2 regions of the Priestia megaterium genome follow, and region 1 is predicted to be linked to the other one. Evidence: riboswitches for the same ligand, from Rfam matches in the RefSeq annotation. Region 1 holds a riboswitch; the other holds the start of a gene.
What was found. A riboswitch is a leader RNA that binds a small molecule or an ion and turns the genes downstream of it on or off. The one in region 1 is predicted to bind FMN.
Positions count from the first base shown of each region.

Region 2: another riboswitch for FMN. It lies ahead of CEQ83_RS21125 (ECF transporter S component); the one in region 1 lies ahead of ribE (riboflavin synthase).

Region 1 is NZ_CP023317.1:1,306,101-1,310,363, reverse strand. Features, by position in the region: gene CEQ83_RS06560 (hypothetical protein) at 1-104, opposite strand, end outside; gene ribH (6,7-dimethyl-8-ribityllumazine synthase) at 487-957, opposite strand; gene CEQ83_RS06550 (bifunctional 3,4-dihydroxy-2-butanone-4-phosphate synthase/GTP cyclohydrolase II) at 1,049-2,242, opposite strand; gene ribE (riboflavin synthase) at 2,259-2,918, opposite strand; FMN riboswitch at 3,193-3,343, opposite strand; gene CEQ83_RS06535 (YkvI family membrane protein) at 3,451-4,263, opposite strand, start outside.
Region 2 is NZ_CP023317.1:4,131,216-4,135,478, forward strand. Features, by position in the region: gene CEQ83_RS21110 (RecQ family ATP-dependent DNA helicase) at 1-360, opposite strand, end outside; gene CEQ83_RS21115 (YpbB family protein) at 384-1,433, opposite strand; gene CEQ83_RS21120 (ferredoxin) at 1,691-1,939, shown strand; gene CEQ83_RS21125 (ECF transporter S component) at 2,021-2,596, opposite strand; FMN riboswitch at 2,751-2,894, opposite strand; gene serA (phosphoglycerate dehydrogenase) at 3,193-4,263, shown strand, end outside.

The sequences.
Region 1 (4,263 bases):
AAAAGCAAAACGACTAGCTTTTTATCTTTTTTACGTATGAATACTGTAAGCAAAACGGCTGTGCTGATAATAATCAATGCAAAAAAAGCAGTATAATGAGGCATAGACGTCTCCCTTTTACGACCTAATTATTACTTAGAGTAAGACGTTTTAGCCAAATTATACATAGCTAGCTTCTATTCAAAAGAGATTGAGACATACTACATCAATCCAATCTAAAGGCGAACAAATCGGATACATGAGATAGTATGGATGGCTTGCTGCACTGCAGGTGATTTCCCTGCAAGGCTTCGCTTTTCCTACAGGAGCCTTGGCCCTGCTCTCCACTCAACAGTTAGAAGCCTACATACAGGAAACCTACGTTGTAATGTAACCCTAACCATGAAAAAATCCGAACGATTCATCGTTCGGATCTTCTTTCAACTACCATACTTTTGTTTCAGCCTCTTTTAACTCTTTAACTTACAAAAATTGGAACGTCCTCTATTATCCTTCAATCATTTTTGAAAGGTTAGCCATTTCGATAGCTGATGCTGCAGCTTCCCATCCTTTGTTTCCTGCTTTTGTTCCTGCACGTTCAATTGCTTGCTCAATTGTTTCAGTTGTTAATACACCAAAGATAATTGGTACGCCTGTTTGTAAGCTTTGAGATGCAACGCCTTTTGCTACTTCATTACATACAAAATCAAAGTGTGGAGTAGCTCCTCGAATAACCGTTCCTAGTGTAATAACCGCGTCATATTTTTTAGATTCAGCTAATTTTTTAGCGATTAATGGAATTTCATAAGCGCCCGGTACCCAAGCCACATCTACATCTTCATCAGCTACGCCGTGACGTTTAAGCGCATCTTCTGCTCCACTAAGTAAACGCCCTGTAATAAATTCATTAAAACGCCCTACCACGATTCCGATTTTTAATCCTGTGCCAACTAAATTTCCTTCATATAAATGATTCATCTCTTGTTCCTCCTGCTAGTAGTAATATATAGTTATTTACATTTCTTTTCATGAATTAGCTTCATTTGTTATAACGAAAAAAAGTGTAAACTTATAAATGTAATAAATGACCTAGTTTTTTAGCTTTGGTATCTAAGTATTTTTTATTGGCATCCACTGCCGGCATTTGAAGAGGCACTCTCTCTACCACTTCAAGGTCGTAGCCTTTTAGCCCAGTAATTTTGCGAGGATTGTTCGTTAAAAGCTTCATTTGTTTGACTCCAAGGTCCTTTAAGATTTGAGCACCGATTCCATACTCTCGTAAATCCGCAGCAAACCCGAGTTTTTCATTCGCTTCTACGGTATCGTATCCTTCTTCCTGCAGCTTATATGCTCTTAGCTTATTTAATAAGCCAATACCTCTGCCCTCTTGACGCATATACAGCAGAATGCCGCGTCCTTCTTCTTCAATTTGCGTAAGAGCTGCGTGAAGCTGAGGACCGCAGTCACAGCGCTCAGAGCCAAACACATCTCCAGTCAAGCACTCGGAGTGAACCCGCACGAGAACGGGGCTATTATGATCGATATCACCCTTGATAAGAGCCACATGTTCTTTATTATCAAGTTTATTTGTATATCCTACAGCCTTAAAATCACCAAATGCCGTAGGTAAGCTTACTTCTACTTCACGGCTAATCAGCTGGTCATGTTTGCGGCGGTAGGCAATCAAATCTTTTATTGTAATCATTTTTAAATCAAATTGCTCTGCAATTTTTGTTAAATCCGGTACGCGTGCCATTGTTCCATCTTCATTCATGATTTCACAAATAACACCCGCAGGCTTTCCTCCTGCTAACACGGCTAAATCAACAGCGGCCTCTGTATGACCCGCACGCTGCAGAACGCCCCCGTCTTTTGCAATCAACGGAAAAATGTGTCCTGGTCGTTGAAAATCACTTGCTACCGTTGCTTCATTTACAAGAGCCATAACGGTAGCAGAACGTTCGTACGCACTGATACCTGTTGTACTTGAAATATGATCAATACTTACTGTAAATGCTGTTCCATGTACATCCGTATTGTTCACTACCATCGGGTGAAGATTCAATTTATGCGCAATTTCTTCATTAACAGGTGTACAAATTAATCCTCTTCCATGAGTAGCCATAAAGTTAATAACCTCAGGCGTCGTTTTTTCGGCTAATGCAATAAAATCTCCTTCATTTTCTCGATCTTCATCGTCGCATACAATAACCACTTTTCCCTTTTTTAACTCTTCAATGGCTTCTTCTACTTTATGAAACATCTCTTTCACCTCACTGTTAATTTGTAAAACCATGCTGCTGCAATAAATCCTTCATATTACCTGACCGATTCGAGGCGCCAGGAGTTGACTTGTTAGCCATCATCTGATGCATATATTTAGCTAACATATCGCATTCAATATTCACCTTGTCTCCTCGCTGTTTGTCTCCCACGACTGTGTGAAGTACCGTATGAGGAATAAGAGAAATAGTAAATGATTGGTTGCTGACATCAAAAATAGTAAGACTTGTTCCGTCTACAGAAACAGATCCTTTTAACATCATAAATTCACGAAGTTCAGGATCCACTTGAATTTCATAATAAAAGGCATTTCCTTTACGTGTTTTGCTTACAATGGTTCCAATTCCATCAACGTGTCCGCTGACGAAATGCCCTCCAAAGCGGCCATTTGCAGCCATCGCCCGTTCTAAGTTAACACGTGATCCAACGGTTAGAAGCTGCAGGGTACTTGCTTTAATCGTCTCCGGCATGACGTCGACCGTAAATTCATTTTGAGAGTAAGCCGTTACGGTTAAACAAACGCCGTTAACTGAAATGCTGTCCCCTAAGTTCACATCTTCTAACACGGTCTTCGCATCAATCGTAAGAACAATTGCTTCTGTAGCCTTTTGAATCCGTTTTATTTTTCCAATTTCTTCAATAATACCTGTGAACATTTTCTTCACCTGCTTTGGCGCTATTCCAACTTCTTATGCCTTTTTGAAATAGCAGCTGCTTTTTTTTCATATTTATCTTTCCCCCAACCACTGAAAATAAAAAAGCCCCTTGAACAAATGTCCAAGGGGTCGGCTGAGCTGAATCAGTTTTATCTATGCAAAATTCCGCTAATTGTATACGAAATAAACAGTTATAATTTGTGTACAAAAACAAGGGTAGCTTTAAAAAAGGCAAACCTGTCCCTAATACAACACAAAAAAACAACTGTGCTTCCTGATCCTTCTCCCATCCAGACTTTTACTGTCGGCTCTAGATTTTAACTAGATCCACCGCTAACATACATCGTATGAAAACGGGTCACGGGCTTAAAAGCATATGCTTTATCACCGCCGGTTGGGACTTACACCCGACCCCGAAGGATAATATATTCGACTGCTAGAGTCTTATTTGTTTTACATTATAGCAAAGTAAAATCGACTTGTCACATCATTTAACTTCGTTTTTTCACATCTGCTCTTCAAAATCCAGCTTTTAGCTTATTTTTTCTTTTTTAATACATAGCATCCATACAAAAGCTAGTCCAATATAGCCAAATATCGGATACAAAAACTCAAGAAGCTGAGCATATCCAAATTGCCCGATAATAAAGCATGCCAAGATAATAAACGCAAAAGCTTGTTTGTCATTCAGGGGAAGAAATGATTGAAGCTGTTTAGCGATTCCAAATACATTTCCAATCAATGTAGTAAAAATCTCACCTAACACAACTACCGTAAATAAAACATTCACCCACGCTGAGATATTTTTAACAACGGCACTCATAGGAATATCAAGTTGAAATGAATAAGGCAAATTGGAAAGGGCAAGATGAGTAGAAACAAGCATAAACGTAAGTACACATCCTCCTATTACGGCCCCTTTTTTGATCACGCTCTTATCTTTCACGGAGCTTCCTAATGGAACTAAAACGGCCTGAGCCAAAGCTAGATTTAGGGAAATATATAAAAAGGGACTAACCGCCCACTTCCACTGTGTGACGAGCGTTAAGTCTGGCTTCGTTTGAATCAGTGAGAAATAGCTGACATTTGGCACAAAGATGATAAAAGCAAATGAAAGCATCATCGGCACAACAAGAGAATTAACCATTAAAATACCGTTAATTCCTCTTGCGATAAATATATAAGTTAAAACAATTGTACAAATCATCCCAACAGGAGGCCACAGCCCGAACTGTTCTTTTCCTATTGCCCCCGTACTCGCTAGCATGACTGAAGTTACTCCAAATAAAATGACGATCATTACACCGTTTACCGCTTTTCCAAGTACATCACCAAATAAATATGT
Region 2 (4,263 bases), 2.2 Mb from region 1:
CACAACAGCGTTTTGCAAAATTTCAGGAGATGCATAAATAAAACGATAAAAAGCTAAATCTTTTAGCGCCCGTCTTTTTTCTTCTTGTTGTAGGAAACTATTTAAGGCAATAACTCTCTTTTCTCCACTTGCCTTTAGTTGTTGAACTTGATCTTCCATCAGTGAAATTAAAGGAGATACAATCAGCACCGGTCGGTTCAACACATAAGCGGGGAGCTGATAGCACAATGATTTCCCTGTTCCTGTAGGAAGAACCGCTAACACATTATGACCTGTTAAAATATCTTGAATAATCTCTTTTTGTCCTAGTCGAAATTGGCTATAGCCAAATTGTTTCTGTAGAAGTTGTTCTATCTTCACATCAAACACCACTTTTTTTAGTATCAGGTAAAATGTTTTGCTAATACGAGACGAATCTGAAAATAGGTAACGTCGTCTTTTACTTCTTCCTTTATCGCCTTTAATTTATTTGTACGCAAACTTTCAAAAGCCGAGATAATTTCTTCCTGCTGCTTAGGCGATACGTATGCATCGATTGAAAAAGATGGAACAAACAGAGCTAATTCTGCAATATGATCTTCAATTGTACTTTCTTTTAAACGCCTTATATAAGCAATTTCTTCAAGCGTCTTTCCTTTTTGAAGCCAGCTATACGTTTTTAACGTCGAGCTTGTCAAAGGCAATTCTAAATATAGATCATGCAAAAAAGAAGAAAGTACATGAAAGCTTTCATTATTTTGACTCACTTTTTCAATGATATGATGAATAACCCCTAAAAGTTGAATATGCACATAATGCTCATCGAGTTCATATTGATATGCTAACTGATTTTTTGTAAAGCCTACTCTTTCGTATCCAGTCAGTTGCAAAACAAAAAGAGACGCATCCCGTTCCCTACAATCTTTCAAGCACGTTCGGAGCTCTTTGAATAGCTCGGCGGCTAACTCTTGACGCGTTTGCTTTTGAGACATAATATACGTTTTGACCCATTGAATGACCTCAGGATTTTTGGAAATGGGTAAAAACCCTTTTTGAAAATACTGTAGGTTGGATAAGGTCTGAATGAACAAAGTGATTCTTGCTAAAAATAATTGAGTACTGCTTGCGAATTTCCATCCGTCTAAAGCTGGATGAAAGGGCCGAGCCGTCAGTTCATCTTCAAGGCGTGTTCGTCCCTTATCTGTCATCACATACTTTTGATTTTCAGTTTCTTCGATATACTGCTGTTCTTTTAAATATGCAACGCAGGTTTCAAAAGACCGTTTATCTAAGTAAAGAAATGACTGAAAAAGAAAAGAGATTCCAAAAATTTTTCCGTCTTGAATTGTTTGCGCTGACTTTTTACCTGTTAATAAATGATAAATACCATAGGCGGTTCGCTCACCTTTTAACTGTTTTATACAAAATAAAATGCTAACTTGAATATAATTCAAAGGTGTCAACTTCCTTTCTCATTCATTGTACCAAAAGTGACCAATAGCATGTGAGATAAAGGCTTTTTAGCTCTTTCCTTTATGTATCAAAACGTTTGGATAAGTGAAGAAACCTTGATTTGATAAGCATTCTCAGTGACTTTTCTATTGAAAAGTTTTATAAATCATTTTACAATGAATAAGGAGAAATTTCACTCTTGATTCGCGAAGAGATTATATAATAAGAAATTTTCGAACACTTTACAGGAGGTCTTGTTATGCCAAAATATACAATTGTTGATAAAGATACTTGCATCGCATGCGGCGCTTGCGGAGCAGCAGCACCAGACATTTATGATTATGATGATGAAGGTATTGCATTCGTAACATTAGATGATAACCAAGGTGTAGTAGAAATTCCAGAAGATCTAGAAGATGATATGATGGATGCAATGGAAGGCTGCCCTACGGATTCAATTCGCGTAGCGGATGAAAAATTCGAAGGCGATGCTAATAAATTCGAATAAGTATTGAACAAACCTGTAGTATAGTACATGCTGCAGGTTTTTTTATATATAAAAATCGCTCTCCCCGGGAGAGCGATTGAATTAAACAGCAACGCGGCGCGTGATCCATTGCTTCATTTTTGAAAACAATAAGACAAAAATAACCCCTGTTGCTGCTCCTTTTATTAAGTTAAACGGCAAAATACCTGCAACGATATATTGACGCGCTTGTTCACTAGACATTTCTGGCGATTGTAAGAAGATTGTATACGCCGGTAAAAAGACATAATAATTTAAGACAGCCATGAGTACCGTCATTACAACCGTACCCGTAACCAAACCTATCGTTACGCCTTTGGCTGTTTTAAATCGACGGAACATATATGATACAGGAAGAACGAACAGTAAACCAGCTACAAAGTTCGCCACTTGACCAACCGGAACCCCTGTAGCACTTCCTTGAATTAAATAATTCAATAAATTTTTTATTCCTTCTACTATAACAGCAGCCATAGGTCCAAATACAAGTGCTGCTACGAGTGCAGGAATTTCGCTAAAATCAATTGTTAAAAACGGAGGTAATCCAGGAATCGGAAAATTAATCATCATTAAAATGTAAGCAATACTGCTTAACATTCCTAGTATAACCAGCTTTTGAGTTTTCTTACTTTGTTGCATCTTGCCTCTCTCCTTCTTTGTGATCCACTCTTCAAAGAAGAAAGGTTCAACTTCATATCCCCACGCAAAAACCTCCCAACAAATGATTCGTTGAGAGGAGACATGGCAGGCATATTTAATAAACGTTCATCACATTAGGTTTTGAACGCTGAACCTCCACCTTCTCCCATCCAGACTGTACTGTCGGCTTTGGAATTTCACCAAATCTGCTCGTATGTATTACATATAAGCTCGCGGGCTCAAAACAATTTGTTTTTTTACCGCCGGTCGGGAATTTCACCCTGCCCCGAAGATAGACCAATATTTAATTATGAATTTATTATATGTTATCTCGAATTAAAAGTAAATAAAGAAGTTTTTTAATTCCTATTAAATTGATGTCTTTTATAAACTTCATTACTGTTTTATATGTAAAATAAGGAAATAAGTGCATAACCAACAGCATTATGACATATTTATAGTTTCAATTTTACGTTTACAATTGTGTATTTGATAACTAATTGTAAAGTTTAAAAAATATAATTGACAGAATTTTTTTAACATGGTAAATTATCAAATATTTGATGATAGTAAAATCCAAGGGAGATGTTCACGTCATGTATAACGTATTAGTAGCTGATTCAATTAGCAATGAAGGTCTTGCTCCACTACTTGAAGCTCCTCATGTGAATCTTACGCGAAAAAAAGTTGAAGAAGTTGAGAATGATTTGCATACGTACGATGCGCTTTTAGTACGGAGTGCTACGACGGTTACAGAGGATTTGCTGGCAAAAATGCCGAATTTAAAAATTGTTGCTCGCGCTGGAGTAGGTGTCGATAATATTGATATTGAAGCCTCAACCAAACGAGGGGTTGTCGTTATTAACGCGCCGAACGGAAATACCATTTCAACGGCGGAACATACATTTGCTATGATGGCTAGCTTGTTTCGGCATATCCCCCAAGGAAATGCTTCAGTCAAAGCGCGCGAATGGAACCGCTCAGCATTTGTTGGAACAGAGCTTAATCGCAAACACCTGGGCATTATCGGATTTGGACGAATTGGCTCAGAGCTTGCTAAACGCGCAAAAGCCTTCAATATGAGCGTTCACGTTTACGATCCTTTTTTAACCTCTTCCCGAGCTGAAAAGCTAGGCGTAGAACTATTATCCCTGGATGAATTACTAGCAGCAGCGGATGTAATTACCGTACACACTCCGCTTACGAAAGAAACCAAGGGATTGCTCAATCATGAAACATTAGCCAAAACAAAGAAGGGTGTATTTTTATTAAACTGCGCACGCGGCGGGATCATTGATGAAAAAGCCTTAGTTCATTATTTAGAAATTGGCCATGTTCAAGGTGCAGCTATTGACGTATTTGAAGTTGAACCGCCGATTGATAACCCTTTGTTACATTTTGATCAAGTTATTACAACTCCCCATTTAGGAGCTTCTACAAAAGAAGCCCAGCTTAACGTTGCTGAAGACGTGGCACATGACGTTCTGCGTTTTCTAGAAGGTAATCCTGTAAGTTCATCCATTAATTTACCAACGCTTTCTAAAGAAGTTTTTGAAAAAATTCAGCCGTTTACGAGCCTTACTAAACAAATGGGAGCTATTTTATCTCAATGCATGCGAGAACCCGTTCAGCATATCTCGATCTCCTACGGAGGTACAGTGACGGAT